Regions from separate parts of the Paenibacillus sp. FSL H3-0469 genome, predicted to be linked through region 2. Evidence: predicted binding sites of a transcription regulator. Region 2 holds the regulator's gene; the other holds the start of a gene.
What was found. The regulator LexA, encoded in region 2, represses DNA repair genes until DNA is damaged. The targets are predictions, from matches to a motif close to CGAACATATGTTCG.

Region 1: the regulator LexA is predicted to act here: its motif matches at 3,771-3,784, upstream of recA (recombinase RecA).

What each region holds. Positions count from the first base shown of each region.
Region 1 covers NZ_CP150302.1:1,247,652-1,255,706, forward strand. The annotation lists gene rny (ribonuclease Y) at 1-1,472, opposite strand, end outside; gene NSS83_RS05375 (RecX family transcriptional regulator) at 1,782-2,516, opposite strand; gene recA (recombinase RecA) at 2,637-3,701, opposite strand; gene NSS83_RS05385 (competence/damage-inducible protein A) at 4,001-5,290, opposite strand; gene pgsA (CDP-diacylglycerol--glycerol-3-phosphate 3-phosphatidyltransferase) at 5,349-5,936, opposite strand; gene NSS83_RS05395 (YajQ family cyclic di-GMP-binding protein) at 6,086-6,577, opposite strand; gene NSS83_RS05400 (hypothetical protein) at 6,809-6,970, opposite strand; gene NSS83_RS05405 (RodZ domain-containing protein) at 7,054-8,004, opposite strand; gene NSS83_RS05410 (DUF3388 domain-containing protein) at 8,053-8,055, opposite strand, start outside.
Region 2 covers NZ_CP150302.1:1,111,098-1,119,152, reverse strand. The annotation lists gene glnA (type I glutamate--ammonia ligase) at 1-1,292, shown strand, start outside; gene NSS83_RS04800 (hypothetical protein) at 1,673-2,071, opposite strand; gene NSS83_RS04795 (hypothetical protein) at 2,746-3,018, shown strand; gene NSS83_RS04790 (hypothetical protein) at 3,034-3,393, shown strand; gene NSS83_RS04785 (hypothetical protein) at 3,487-3,708, shown strand; gene NSS83_RS04780 (hypothetical protein) at 3,819-4,037, shown strand; gene NSS83_RS04775 (L,D-transpeptidase) at 4,117-4,455, opposite strand; gene lexA (transcriptional repressor LexA) at 4,644-5,270, opposite strand; gene NSS83_RS04765 (LysM peptidoglycan-binding domain-containing protein) at 5,468-5,884, shown strand; gene NSS83_RS04760 (DUF896 domain-containing protein) at 5,994-6,203, shown strand; gene NSS83_RS04755 (hypothetical protein) at 6,251-6,778, shown strand; gene NSS83_RS04750 (HAD-IA family hydrolase) at 6,814-7,599, shown strand; gene NSS83_RS04745 (FixH family protein) at 8,045-8,055, shown strand, end outside.

The sequences.
Region 1 (8,055 bases), 140 kb from region 2:
TCACTCTCAATCATCTTCGTAATGTCGCGGGCCAGACGGAAGCTTTCGGCATCATCAATCTTCTCAGGCTGTACCATTACGCGAACCTCGCGGCCCGCCTGAATGGCATAGGATTTCTCGACACCCTCGAAGGATTCCGAGATCTCCTCCAGCTTCTCCAGACGTTTGATGTACGTTTCCAGGGTCTCACGGCGTGCACCCGGACGGGCAGCCGACAAAGCATCAGCAGCTCCAACCAGCATAGCAATAACCGAGGTAGCCTCGCAATCTCCATGATGGGACGCGATACTGTTGATAACCACCGGATGTTCCTTGTACTTCTTCGCCAGTTCGACGCCGATTTCAACATGCGAACCTTCCACTTCATGATCAAGCGCTTTGCCGATATCATGCAGCAGTCCGGCACGTTTTGCAAGCACGATGTCTTCCCCAAGCTCACCGGCCATAAGTCCAGTCAAATAAGCAACCTCCATGGAGTGCTTCAGTACGTTTTGACCGTAGCTCGTGCGGAATTTCAGGCGGCCCAGAATTTTGATCAGATCCGGGTGCAGACCGTGAACGCCAACCTCGAAGGTAGCTTGTTCACCGTATTCGCGAATCCGTTCATCCACTTCTTTGCGGGATTTCTCCACCATTTCTTCAATACGTGCAGGATGGATACGTCCGTCTGCCACCAGCTTCTCAAGTGCCGTACGGGCCACTTCGCGGCGGATCGGATCAAATCCTGACAGAATAACCGCTTCCGGCGTATCATCAATAATAAGATCAATCCCGGTCAAAGTCTCCAGCGCACGGATGTTACGGCCTTCACGACCGATAATCCGGCCCTTCATCTCTTCATTCGGCAAGGTAACGACAGATACCGTAGTTTCTGCCACATGATCAGCCGCACAGCGTTGAATCGCCAAGGTAATAATCTCACGGGCTTTCTTGTCCGCTTCTTCCTTGGCCTGCTGTTCGATTTCCTTGATCATCTGAGCAGTTTCATGGCGAACTTCCTGTTCTACATTGCTGAGGATGATACTTCTGGCATCATCGATGCTCAGATTGGAGATACGCTCCAGTTCAGTAACCTGATTCTTGTAAATAACATCAATTTGCTGTTGGGTTTCATCAATTCGTTTCTCTTTGTTAGCTACTTGTTCTTCTTTTCGTTCAAGCGATTCCATTTTTTTATCCAGCGATTCTTCCTTTTGCAGCAAACGTCGCTCTTGCCGTTGGATTTCATTCCGACGTTCACGAGTTTCTTTCTCAGCTTCGGTACGGATTCTATGAACTTCGTCCTTAGCTTCGAGTACCGTTTCCTTCTTCAGCGCCTCCGCCTCTTTCTTCGCGTTCTCCACGATGACTACGGCTTCTTTCTCTGCGCTGGAAATCTTAGCTTCTGCAAGGGATTTACGAATAAAATAACCGAATCCAAAGAATGCTGCAGCTACAACGAGAACGATAATGACCCAGATCAATGGTTCCATCTGTTCACCTCCTCGTTGATATCCTCCAAGGTTCTTCCCTTGGGTATTTGTGCAGTTGTTAAACTATCCGTTCATCACCATACAAAAAACCGGTAATACACCGATTGCCATACTGCACATGCTGCACATGCACATTGCCCGCCTTATCCGGCGATTACATTTCATATGAGTTGTACGCGAACCGGAACATAAGAGTCTGCTTTTTGGGAAGGAAAAAGGATTCTTAGTTTATGCCGATTCATGTTATATTTTATTATTTATAAAAAGACCTTGTCAAGAGAGTCGATAACCGCATTAAAGTCAAGAGAATCAATCCGGGAAGTAAAACTCCTCTTCTTCCCCCTCAGAATCCTGCTCATCCCGCAAAATCCCGATCACCTGGCGCACCATTTCACCTGAGAATCCCCGGCGCATGAGGAACGCACCTGTCTTCCGGCGTTTGTCGTTCACCTCTCCACGGATCGTATTCCACTTCTTCCGTCCGGTCTGCAGCGCGCTCTCCAGCTCCTGCTCCGGTGTGATCTCATCCAGCGCTTCCGCAATCAGCGACTTATCAATTCCCTTCTCGCGGAGCTCCTGCCTGATCCACATCTTGCCCTTACGCTGATTCACAATCCGCTGCTCCGCCCACTGCTTGGCGTATAAGGGATCATCAAGCAGACGTTCTTCCTGCAGCCGGAGCAGAACTTCGGCAATAACAGTCTCTCCTATTTCCTTCTCCCTTAAACGGCGGGCCATCTCCTGTCCCGTTCTGGGCTTGCGCTCCAGATACCTAAGCCCCTCGACATACGCCCGCTGGCGCTCATCTGCGGCAACAATATCCTCCAGATCCGCTTTTACAAAAGTACTCCCGGTAATCATCCGGTATTTAATCATGACATCTTCATGAACAGTCATGTTGTAATCTCCGAAATGGATTAGATAACGATAGTTAGACTTCTTGAGCCGCTCTACCCGTGTAATTACCAGCTCCTCGTCTGCCGGGAAATCCGCCAGCACCTGCTCATCCTGTTCTTCGAATTCCTCATCCAATTGTATAACCATCCTGCCAATCACCTACTTAAGCTGAAATATTTGCGAAAAGGCACCCTGTTATATCTTCACAGGGCGCCTATCCATCTTGACTTCATTATTCAATTAGAAGTAGAGGGGTAGAGTACTTAATTACTCAATCTCAAGCAACAGCTTCTCTTCTTCCTCTTGCTCTGCAGCCACAGCCGCTTCGGATGGTGCCTCTACCAGAGTCGTGAGATTACTTGCCTCACGGATCTTATTCTCGATCAGCAGAGCAATATCCTGATGTTCCTTCAGGAACTGCTTGGAATTCTCACGTCCTTGACCCAGACGTTCGCCTTCATAGGAATACCAGGCACCGCTCTTGTTAACGATATCCATCTCTGTACCGATATCCACAAGGCTTCCCTCTCTGGAGATTCCTTCGCCGTACATGATATCTACATCCGCTTGCTTGAACGGAGGCGCTACCTTGTTCTTCACAACCTTGATCTTCGTGCGGTTACCCACAACATCGTTACCCATCTTGATGCTCTCTACCCGGCGCACATCCAGACGGACAGAGGAGTAGAACTTCAGAGCGCGTCCACCCGGAGTGGTCTCAGGGTTACCGAACATTACGCCGATCTTCTCACGAAGCTGGTTAATGAAGATCGCAATGGTGTTGGATTTGTTGATGGCGCCTGACAGCTTCCGCAATGCCTGAGACATCAGACGGGCCTGCAAGCCTACGTGGGAATCACCCATATCGCCTTCAATTTCCGCCTTCGGTACCAATGCAGCTACAGAGTCAACTACGATGATGTCTACTGCTCCACTGCGTACAAGCGCTTCAGCGATTTCCAGGGCCTGTTCACCTGTATCAGGCTGGGACAGCAGCAGTTCATCAATGTTAACGCCAAGCGCCTTAGCATACTTAGGATCAAGTGCATGCTCGGCATCGATGAAGGCAGCTTGTCCGCCCTGCTTCTGTACTTCAGCAATCGCATGAAGTGCAACCGTTGTCTTACCGGAAGATTCCGGTCCATATACTTCAATAATACGTCCTTTGGGAAGTCCGCCAATACCTAGTGCAATATCAAGTGCCAAAGATCCGCTAGGTACAACTTCCACTTTCATGTGAGTGGATTCTCCCAGTTTCATTACCGAACCTTTACCGAATTGTTTCTCTATCTGACGAAGCGCCATATCAAGCGCTGCACGACGATCTGACAATCAGACCACTTCCTTCACTGTTTATAGTATTATCATAACGTGTTTTGAAGGTCTTGCCAAGTCTTTTTTAGAACATACATTCGTTTTTTTTGCTCCCAGGGATAATACTCCCTTTAATTGTAAGAGACTAACCTCCTTCCGGATGCAAGGACTTAGCAGGCAGCTTCTCTTCCGCTTCTTACGTTAACAGGAACAATCATAGGATAATTTGTTATACCTGATATAAAACAAAAAACCGCAGCATGATTGCTCAAGCCACGGTTCTTCCGCATGTATAAATTATATACCGCCCTGAAGCGTTATTGCAAGGCCGAGCCTTCCAGCGGAGTCGCCACCTTGCGTTCTTCCAGCCTCCGCCACAGGCGGTACAGCAGTGCCTTGACGGTCCGCAGGCGGATGTTGTCACGGGTACCCTTCAGATTCAGCTCATATACCTCTGTCTTGCAGCCCCGCTCAGCCAGTCCTACGAACACAAGACCCACAGGCTTGCGCTCCGAATATCCCGGTCCGGCTACACCGGTAACCGATAAGCCGAAGTCCGTGTCGCCGATCATACGCACCTGCTCAGCCAGCACCTCGGCAACCTCGCGGCTCACCGCTCCCGGGGCATCCGGGCCTTCAAGCATAGCAGCGGGCACATTCAGCAGTTTTTTCTTAATATCATTGGAATAACAGACGATGCCCCCGGCAAACATGGAGGCGCTGCCCGGGATATTCGTAATGCTCTCCATCAGCAGCCCGCCCGTACAGCTCTCGGCAGCACTCAGAGTGAGTCCCGCATCCGCCATCCAGTCCACAATCAGCTGCTCCAGCGGCACATCAATGTTGGCATACAGGTTCTCCGGCAGAATATCCGCTATCGTCTTCTCCAGAGCATCGAGCTTGACCATAGCTTCCCGCTCGGACGGAGCCTTGGTAGAGATGCGCACGGTCACTTCGCCTTCCTTGGCATACGGGGCAATCGTAGGATCGCTCTGGCTGCGGATCAGATCAATCAGCTTGTCCTCCAGCAGCGACTCGCCAATCCCGGCGAACTTCAGCATCTTCGAGTAGAGGGGCATTTCACTCGTAAGTGCATGCTGCTGCAGCCATGGCTTGGCCTTATCCGTGAACATCGGCTTCATCTCCCGGGGCGGGCCCGGCAGTACGATATAATATTTGTCCTCTTCTGCAAAAGCAATCCCTACCGCAAGGCCGGTATCATTGGACAGAGGAGTCGTCCCTTCAATGACAAGCGCCTGCTTGCGGTTATTCTCAGTCATTACAATCTTGCGGTCATCGAAGAAGCGCTGCACATGATCCATGGCCAGCTGGTCGATGTGCAGGGTCCGGCCAAGCGCCGCAGCCAGCGCATCCTTGGTCAGATCATCCTCGGTCGGACCGATGCCGCCGGTGAACAATATAACATCCGCCCGGCTCTGAGCAATCCGGATCGCTTCCAGCAGGCGGCTTTTGTTATCTCCCACAACGGTCTGAAAATAAACGTCAATGCCTAATGCAGCCAGCTCTACTGAAAGAAACTGGGCATTGCTGTTCACGATTTGTCCAAGTAAAAGTTCTGTTCCAACGGCAATAATCTCTGCTTTCATAGCTGACGTTCTCCTCCTGATTGTAGGTATCCTGCAAGGTTCAGCCTGTTCCAGCGTCTCAGGCTTTGTTCAAATCCAGCAGTTCCTTATTCTTCACGAAATAATCAATACCCGAGTAAATGGTAATGATGGCTGCTGCCCAGATGGCAATATCATCCACAGGGATGCTGACGAACTGGAACGGGAAGTTGTTAAGCAGCAGCAGGGAAATGGCAACAATCTGAATCACTGTTTTTACCTTGCCCCATTTGCTTGCAGCCACTACCTTCCCTTCCAGCAATGCCACCTGGCGCAGTCCGGTCACGGCAAACTCACGGCTGATGATGACAATGGCAATCCAGGAATCGCATCTTCCCAGCTCAACCAATGAGATCAGTACGGCTGAGACCAGCAGCTTATCCGCTAAGGGATCGAGCAGCTTGCCCAGATTGGTGACCATGTTATATTTTCTGGCTATGTAACCGTCAATTCCATCGGTACTGGCTGCCAGCAGAAAAATAACCGCCGCGACCAAATGATTAATTGAAAGCTGAAAGGAGCCCCAATGTATCGGTTCCGGATAGAAGCTGAAGTCCACCAGCAGAAAAAACATCATGATTGGGATAAGGCAAATACGCGCTAATGTGATACGGTTGGGTAAATTCACTGAAGGTTCCTCCCCTAGTCCATACGAATCCAGTATTCCAGCAATTTCTTCAAAACTGCTTAGCTAGTATATTATAGCCATAAATAAGTGTCAAAAAAACATGAAGCACCCCGCAAGTAAGGTAAGTATACACTGCGGGGCACATGATCTTACTTTAAATTGTTAAACTGCAAATCAAGCGGCAAATCAGCCTTGCGTAAAAGCTGAATAATCTGCTGGAGGTCGTCGCGGCTTTTACCGGTCACACGGATCTGATCACCCTGAATCGTGCTCTTAACCTTCAGCTTGGAATCGCGGATCAGAATATTGATCTTCTTCGCGTTCTCCTGGTCTATCCCTTGCCGCAGTCCCAGCCGCTGGCGCACCGTGCCTAATGAAGCCGGCTCCACTTTGCCGAAATCCATATTCTTTAGCGTGATTCCCCGCTTCACCATCTTGGTCTGGAGGATATCAATCACTGCATTCAGCTTGTATTCATCCTCTGAGGCGATGACAAGCGCATCCTTCTCCAGCTTCAGGCTGCTCTTGCTGTTCTTGAAATCAAACCGGTTATCGATTTCCTTCTCGGTCTGATGAACCGCATTGGTCAGCTCCTGCATATCCATCTTGGATACGATATCAAACGAACTTTCTGAACTCATGGTTCCACATCCTTTAGTTACAATTAGTCTGTTCCTATTATATGAGATAGGGGCTCTTAAGTCTAATACTGGAAAAGAGTCAAGTGGAAACAGCATTCCGTCCTTTGTAAGGACGGTACCGTTTCAGCGAGAAATAGAAGGATAATTTATAGCGTGAACATATAAATTCTTATATTTGCACCTAAAAACACGCCTCCCGGAACCCGTCCGGGAGACGCTCACATCTAATTATTATCTGCTGCGTGCAGGAGCCCGGAACATATCCAGAATCCCCAGCAGAACATGTGCCAGTCCAAAGCCCAGAATACCATATCCCCAGGCGCCCGGTGTCAAATAATACCCCAGGAGACTGACGATAATACCAAGCCCTGTTACAATCCAGCTGACGGTCATGAGAGAATACACCTCACTTTGGCGAGAGAACTGTTAAACACTTCTAGGTTCTCCATTCCGCCAAAGACTATACATCGGGTCTACTATTCTCCCGTAGTACTCTCGCCAGTAGCGCCGTCCGTCCCGCTGTCCAGTTCAAGCAGCAAACGCGAGGAGGTTTTGCCGTCGGTGATAGCCTGTCCGTTGACCGAAATTGCCGTAGCCGGTGAATATCCCGATTTGATATACATTCCGCCGCTGTCCAGCGTAAAGCTCAGATTCTCGCCGGCCTTGGTGTTCCCGAAGCTGAGCTTCTCCCCCTTGGAGTTCTCGCCCTTGTACACTTCAAGCCAGCTGACTCCGGTAGCGGCAATCTGTACCTGAACCGGGGTTCCGGCAGGTGCAGAGACCTTGTAAATGGTCGTCTTGCCCGATTTACGGTCCTGAGTAACGGTGACAGCCCCCGGAGAAGCCGATGGAGACGGCTCTGGAGTTGTAGAAGGCGCAGTAGTAGCCGTGGCTCCTGCCTCAGGCGTAGCTGCCGCCCCCGCTGTCGCTGAAGGCACTGCTCCCCCGCCAGCGGCCGTAGGTGAGGGCTTCACCTTGGCCGGATCTTGCGTTGCGTCAGTCAGGCTTGCGTTATCTGCTTTCTTCGGCCCTGCATCATTACTCATCGTGGAAGAGGCATACAGGTAGATGACCACCAGGATCAGCACCGGGAAGGTCCACATCAGCAAAGTCGGCAGCCACTTGGCATTACGCTCCGTTTCAGGCTTGCGGCTCCGCTTCTGAATCACGGTTTCCATGGTGGTATCGACGGGAGCGGCAGGCACATTGCCATGCTCCTCCATCAGCTCATCCGGGTTAACCCCAACTGCCTCGGCATAGGTTTTAATAAAGGCCCGGACATAAAAACTGCCCGGAAGCACTTTATAATCCCCTGCTTCGATGGCTTCCAAATATTTTTTACGGATCTTTGTTACTTCCTGGACATCATCAAGACTCATCCCCTTTTGCAGACGAGCCTCCTTCAAATGCCGGCCCAGTTCCGACATACCATCACCTCCTGAATGTTGTGTGAGCAATGCTCTGAATGAAATATATTA
Region 2 (8,055 bases):
AGGACGAGAACGTCCGGTTTATTCGCCTGCAATTCACCGATTTGCTGGGAACAATCAAGAATGTAGAGATTCCTGTAAGCCAGCTTGAAAAAGCACTCGACAATAAAATGATGTTCGATGGCTCTTCCATCGAAGGTTATGTGCGGATTGAAGAATCCGACATGTATCTGTATCCGGACCTGAGCACTTGGGTTATCTTCCCTTGGGTGACTGACAGCCGTGTGGCACGTCTGATTTGTGATGTGTACATGCCGGATGGCACGCCGTTTGCCGGAGACCCGCGCGGTATCCTTAAGCGTTGTCTGCAGGAAGCGGAAGAAATGGGCTTCACCGCTATGAATGTTGGACCAGAGCCGGAATTCTTCCTGTTCAGAACAGATGAGAAGGGCAATCCGACTACAGAGCTGAATGACCAGGGTGGTTATTTCGATCTTGCGCCGATGGATCTTGGGGAGAACTGCCGCCGTGAAATCGTATTGACACTGGAAGAAATGGGCTTTGAAATTGAAGCCTCCCACCATGAGGTGGCTTCCGGCCAGCATGAAATTGACTTCAAATATGCCGATGCTATCAAGGCAGCGGATCAGATTCAGACCTTCAAGCTTGTCGTGAAGACGGTAGCCCGCCATCACGGCCTGCATGCAACCTTTATGCCTAAACCGCTGTTTGGTATGAACGGATCTGGTATGCACGCTCACCAATCCCTGTTCAAAGGCAAAGAGAATATGTTCTACGATGAGAGCGATAAGCTGGGCCTTAGCAAGACTGCCCGTTATTACATGGCAGGGATTCTGAAGCACGCACGTGCTTTTGCAGCGATCACTAACCCGACTGTCAACTCTTACAAACGTCTGGTGCCTGGTTATGAAGCACCTTGTTATGTAGCTTGGTCAGCAAGTAACCGCAGCCCGATGATCCGTATTCCGGCTTCGAGAGGACTTAGCACACGCGTTGAGGTTCGTAACCCGGACCCAGCAGCTAACCCTTACCTTGCACTGGCTGTTATGCTGAAGGCAGGTCTGGATGGAATCAAGCGTCAGCTCGATCTTCCAGCTCCTATCGACCGTAACATCTATGTGATGTCCGAAGAAGAGCGGATCGAAGAAGGCATTCCAAGTCTGCCAGCCGATCTGAAGGAAGCCCTGAACGAAATGATCCGCAGCCACGTGATCACAGAAGCCCTCGGCGAACACGCCCTGGCCCACTTCTACGAGCTGAAGGAAATCGAATGGGATATCTACCGCACCCAGGTCCACGAGTGGGAAAGAGATCAGTACATGACGCTTTACTAGGATACAGCAGCCCCCGGCGCTATACGCGCTGGGGGCTTTTTTGTGTTTGGTTGGCGGGAACAGTAGGGGCCAAAATTAATAGTGCCCACAAAATGCCCACAAATACTGGTGGGTGTTTATTCGAGGATTGATTTCATGTGGGCTTCATATTTCTCTAAGCGACTGGAATTGAAGCTTAGGAGTGTACCGGATTGGATCTGCCAATCATGAGGTTATTATGCGGACGGTTCAGGTCAGTGGGCTTGCCCAGGCTGTGGGAAATGGCATTACTTCACTGGATAAAGGGCCACTGTTTGAAAGTCTGAGGTGAAATGAGAGAAGTATAGGTCAAGGCCGAAGTCCATCGTTCCGACAGAATCACCAAGCGCAGCAATGAACCTTTAGATTGAATCGAATTTTTGAGCAAGGTTAATATCCTTAAGAACTGCTTCACCAAATTTTTTAATGTCTTTAATGCTGCTGTAATAAGAAAATTCTTTGGCTGAGGAAAAAACCGTGAGCAAAAATACTTCTTTATCAGGTTGTTGTATCCATTTCCATTCAAACGATTCATCATAATGTGAGAAATATCCATCATAAGAATCCATCGGGAAGTTATTGAGCATCTCAATAAATTTGTTTAATGTAAAATTAGTCCATCCTACTTCACTAGTCATGCTGTTTCCATCTTCAGTATTCGATACTATAAATCTACAGCCTTGATCAGGTCTATTATCATAATAAACAAATTTCATATTCAAATACTTATTACTGTTATAATAGTCTTTTAATTTAGCCACATTATAACCTCCGTTTATATTACAAGAACTAAGCAACGTTATAGTAGGTTGGTTCACTGATTCGTAAAACGATCTACTATATCAATGATATTATTACTTCATAGAAATATGTACAAACACAGAAGGCCAGGAAGCTTTTCCTGCCTTCTATTTTTTTGTCATGAATAAACCAAGCCACCATAAATAAGGGGCTAATAGTCCCCACCTGAGCGCGACGGAGTTGTTTTATATTGTGCTGAAGACATACCAAAAAAACAGGCTTCCCAAAAATAGCACAGCCGTCATGCCAAGAAGCACTCCAATAATGACTTTTTCAGATCTGTTATATTTCTTCACAATGATCCCCCGATGTTCTTAGATTATTCTTCAATAGGAACCGAGGACCGGAAGGCATACCATAGTAATCCATAAGCTAATCCGAAATAAAGGAGTATACCGAGTATGGATATGGACAGAAGAATGAGGATAACTTTATTTCCGTTCATACATTTACCTCCTAAATAAAAAAACTCTCCCGATTTTGAGTGTGGGGGAGAGAGTGAAGATGAAGACGGAGCAAAGCCCTTACATCATAATATAAAGGAATTAAAACTCCAAATCAAATCCTTTTACATACTATTCCATATCATATATACTTAACCAGAAGAGAATTCTAGTGGCAGACATGGGAGCGGATGATGAAGAATACATATAAGATTATTCTTTCGCTGATGCTGGTGCTGACGTTGATGGGTCAGGTGGCAGGAGCTGAAGGAGTGGCTGTGCCTGCGGAGACCCAAGAAAGGCTTGTGGAGCAATATGGGCTGGATGCGCCGCCTCTGCCGGTGTGGGATTGGAGCAGTGTTGATGTCGGGGCCAGTGGAATTACAGGTGGGATGCTGTTCGTGTACCGGATGATGTTGAATCCGCTGGGAGTCCTGTTGCAAGTGATGTTGTATATTCTGTAGCTGAGGGGGAAAAGAATGAATTCGCGTTATGATACGCCAAGTCCTGCACGCAGAGTCCGCAGGAGATCGGGCGGTAAGTCGTTACTGGTCCTTATTCTTGTTCTGGTTGTGATGGCTGTTACGAATCCGGGGAAGGAAGCATTCAGTGAGTATTCTGTAAAGAATCTGGAGAATACGCTTGATCAGGAAATAGGAGACGGAATTAGTAAGCTGGTGGCCCAGCCTGTAATTGAGTCTTTGACCAAGAGGGATAACTACATTTTGTTCTCAGTATTCAGTGTACCGGACCTTAAGAATACCAAATTTTTTACCGGGGATGGCGGGGCTACTAAGAAGTATATCGGATTGTTCAAAATCCTTTTTATCAAGCTGTAAATATGGTTTACATATTGTTCCATAACCCGGTATAATTGAATAGATTGTTGGGCTAAATCTATTATCATGGTTGTGGAACAAGGAGGAACGAAGTTGAATACGGCTTATAAAGTACTGTCCAGTGATGCTGATCTATTCGCTGCCGCACTGGCACAGGTACAGGTCTACGTCGTTCAGCTGGTTGATGGCAAACCGCATGTGATTGCTGATTATGCCGGACCTGTACAGAAATGGACACCGGAGTACATAGTGCTGGCCGGAATGACTTATAGACGCGATGAATTTGAATTCCGGGTACGGTTGAACAAAAAGTAAGCAGATTACCTGTCCGCTGCTTGCAGCTCTAACATTACTGCCGAATCACACAAGCTTTGGAGCGATTCTTGGCATCTCTTATACTATCCAAGTGTAAAAGAGGTGTAAAGATGAGCCAAAGAGAACGTAACCGGATTCGCAGAGCCATTAATGTCCTGCTGACACAGCGGGCTGTCCTGCTGGAGAGACTGGAAGAAATCAATGAGAATCTGCGCAGAGTGCCTAGAGGTTCGCGGGCCAGAAGAGAGCTGCTGGCAGCCAGAGAATCGATCCGCGAGGCCATCCGTTTGAATACGGTGGCTATCCGTCTATTGAGAAGTGTGCTGTAGTCTGTATCCGCTCTAATTCATAGGAGTCACAGGAACCCTTGGGCCGCAATCTGGCGTCTCAAGGGTTTTTGTGACGTTCCTATTCCCGGATGGTGACAAGGATACCTATGGGAACAAGGGCGGCCAGGGCGAGTACATCTGCGTTATACATACGAATACAGCCGTGAGAGACCATGTGGCCGATGGAGGATGGGTCATTGGTTCCGTGGATGCCGTAATGCGGCTTGGACAGTCCCATCCAGAAGGCACCGAACGGGCCACCCGGATTGGGCTGCTTGTTAATGATGGTGTATTCGCCTACAGGGGAGACGGTTAACATTTTGCCGATGCCGACAGGGAAGCCTCTGGTGACAACGTCATTATCCAGCAGGTACAGCATGCGCTGTGACAGATCGACGATAATTCGATAATTGGGCATACAGATCAGCACTCCTTTATAACAGGATATGTGCGGAGCGGTACAGCGGTTCACAGAAAAAGTGGCCAAAAAGGAGAATGCAAACATTTGTTCGCGCTCTGCTTTTTGGCCACTTTACGAAATGAAATGAACAGAAAACAGGCTGCTTCGCATGGTGCGGAGCAGCCTGTTCTTAAGCGGGGAGTAGATTAGTGGATATCGCGGAATAATCCGATGACCCGGCCCAAAATCGTAACGCGGTTAAGGCGGAGAGGCTCGTACGCCGGATTCTCCGGCTGCAGCCTGATATGATCCCGTTCCTTGTAGAAGGTCTTGACCGTTGCTTCATCTTCTTCGGTCATCGCTACAACAATATCGCCATTGTCGGCAGTTTGCTGCTGGCGTACGATGACATAATCCCCATTCATAATTCCGGCATCCACCATACTGTCACCAAGGACAGAAAGCATAAATACCTTGTTATCGCCTACATAATGAGCAGGCAACGGGAAGTAATCCTCAATATTCTCTGTTGCAGTAATAGGAACACCAGCTGTAACCTTACCCACTACCGGGATGCGGGTAACGGTCTGGACGAATTGATGCACATTCTCTGAATCTTCCTGGCCGAGCAATTCAATCGCACGCGGCTTCGTAGGGTCACGGCGGATCAGGCCCTTCTTCTCAAGCCGGTCCAAGTGACCATGCACAGTAGAACTGGAGGCCAGGCCGACAGCCTCGCCAATCTCGCGGACAGACGGAGGATAACCCTTGCTGCGGACTTCATTACGTATAAATTCCAGGATCGCCAGCTGACGACTAGAAATCTTTGACATCGGTATCAACCCCATATACTATGTTTGGGAAAATTATAACATAGAACTTCCGTTCGTACAAACATAAGTTCTAAAATGAGGAAAAAACGAGAACGGAAATAAAGAGAACAAACGTTCCGAAAAAACTCTTGTTCGAAACACATGTTCGTGTTATATTATTTTCGAAAGCAAGAACATGTGTTTGGAGGATGATGATCATGTTAAAGTATAGTACCTACAACAGCATCTACAATAATGAGGATATCAAGGTGTCTGCTCCCGGTAATCCAACTGCTCATAGTAATGTAACCAAGGTCAAGGATGCGATTCTTCATAGTCTCACTGTGCTATCATCACTATTCCGTCAGGTCAGCCTGATGAAGATGGTCCTGGTGCTGATGCTTGTCATTTCTGGATTCACTGTAGTGGGCAATGTTTTTGCCGGTTCGGTCTCTTCACTGAAGCCCGATAAGCGGATCGTAGTCGAACGCGGAGATACCTTATGGAGCATTGCGTTAAGTAACAAGCCTGAGGACATGAGGACAGCCGTATATATAGAAGGAATAATGAAGACGAATCATTTGGAGAACAGCGTCATTAAGGCCGGAGATATTCTGACTTTACCTTTATATTGAAGGATTGTGTCAGACTAATGATCGACTCGGAGAGCTTTCAGGGGGTAGACCTTGACAAGCTCTTTTTCTCATGGCAAAGTTAAAATGAATTTAGAGGGAGGGAAACGTATTGAATATTGACGAATTGGTCGCACGCATCAATGAATTGGCACGCAAAGCTAAGAACGGCGGCCTGAATGAAGAGGAACTGGCTGAACGTGCCAAGCTCCGCGAGATTTACCTGGGGAATATCCGCACTAACTTTCGGGCCCAGCTTGATACTATCGAAATTGTGGACAATCCGGAGCATGAAGAGGGCAATAACGGACTTAAGCATTAGCCTGTTGCCTTTTCATAGATAATACAGGATGACTAGGGGGAACTTACATGGCCCGTTCTTGGGAAAGAATGGTTCAACGCAACACGAAGCAAATTAACCAGCAAAGAAAGAAGCAGGGGAAGGACTCTATTTACACTTCCAGCACTAAGACTGCCGCGAAAAGCATCGATATTTTCAAAGGCCGCAATATTGTATTCCCCGTAGTACTGATGCTGCTTGGCATCATGTTCTGGGTGGTCGGCTCGATTGACGAAGCTAAAGGAAGCGGTATTCTGGCCAACTGGCTGGGTGTAGTGCTGTACTTCCTGCTCGCTGCGCTGCTGTTCTTCCGCCGTCCGTTCCTTAAGGTTGAGCGTGCGCGTATCTCTACTATTAAATACAACCGCGAACGTTTCCTGGCTGCGGCGGATATTGAGAAGATCACTTTATCGCGCAGTGTAGTTACCATTAAGTATAAGGGTAAGCGCAAGCAGTGGATTTTCTCCAAGCTGATTAACCGTTATGACACCGCTGCGATGGGGGAACGTCTGGAGCAGTTCGCCAAGAACAACAATATTGAACTAGTGCACGAATAGGAAGACAGACCAGCATATAGGGAGTGGGAGAACTAATGCCGATTACCGCCGTACTATTTGACCTTGACGATACTCTGCTGTGGGATGACCGCAGCGTGGAAGAAGCCTTCCGCTATGCTAGTGAGGCGGCTGGAGATTCCGTTGATCCGCAGGAGCTGGAAGCTGCTGTACGCAGAGAAGCCCGTGCCCTCTATGAATCCTATGAGACATATCCGTTCACCAAGCTAATCGGTATTAACCCATTTGAAGCGCTATGGGCGAATTTCACTGCCGGTGAACAGCCGGAGTTCCGTCAACTGGAACAGCTTGCCCCTGTCTACCGTAAGGAATCCTGGCGCCGCGGCCTCGCCGCACTCGGGGTAGAGGATGAAGCGCTGGCTGCACAGTTGGCTGACAAGTTCGCCGCTGAGCGCCGCAGCCGTCCTTATATCTATGAAGAGACGCTTCAGGTGCTGAACGAGTTGCGCGGTAAGGTCAAGCTGCTGCTGCTGACAAACGGTTGTCCGGCACTTCAGCAGGAGAAGCTGGACGGTGTGCCGGAGCTTACTCCGTATTTTGACCATGTTGTGATTTCGGGAAGCTTCGGCAAAGGCAAGCCGGACAAGGGAATCTTCGAGCATGCGCTCGGACTGCTGGATATTGCTCCAGAGCAAGGGATCATGGTGGGCGATAAGCTTACGACAGATATTCTTGGCGGATTGTCTGCCGGACTGACCACAGTCTGGATCAACCGGAATGCGAAAGCATCGGACCCGGAGATTACGCCGGATTACCAGATCAGCCATCTCTCCGAGCTACTGCCGCTTGTAGACTCCCTATAATTGAATTCTATGAAGCCAGTATCCTATTTAGTGGGTATTGGCTTTTTTATGTAACTGCTATATTGTTTGAACTTGAAAATATACTGTAAAGGGAAAAGTGGCGGAGGAGAATTTTGGAACTGTAGGAGCGTTAGCGTCCGCCTTTGTTACCGGATTTCAACCGCTAGCAGCGGTTTAATTCAAGAAATCTGGGAACAACAGCGGCCGGAGGGCCAAACATTCTTTGGAGTCACGGCAATCCCAATACAAACACTTTGAATCAAAGATATGACTATTCTCATGTTCATGAGTGAATCATGCAGCTTTTTTAAGGCAAATTGAATAAAATGTGTATAATAAGGAGAGCAGCGATCTGACTTTCATTGTAATATAGATTTGATATGTTTCATGCTTGATATGTTTCATGAATGAAGAAGAATCTACCTATGAACCGGGAGGACTTCAGATGATGAAGCC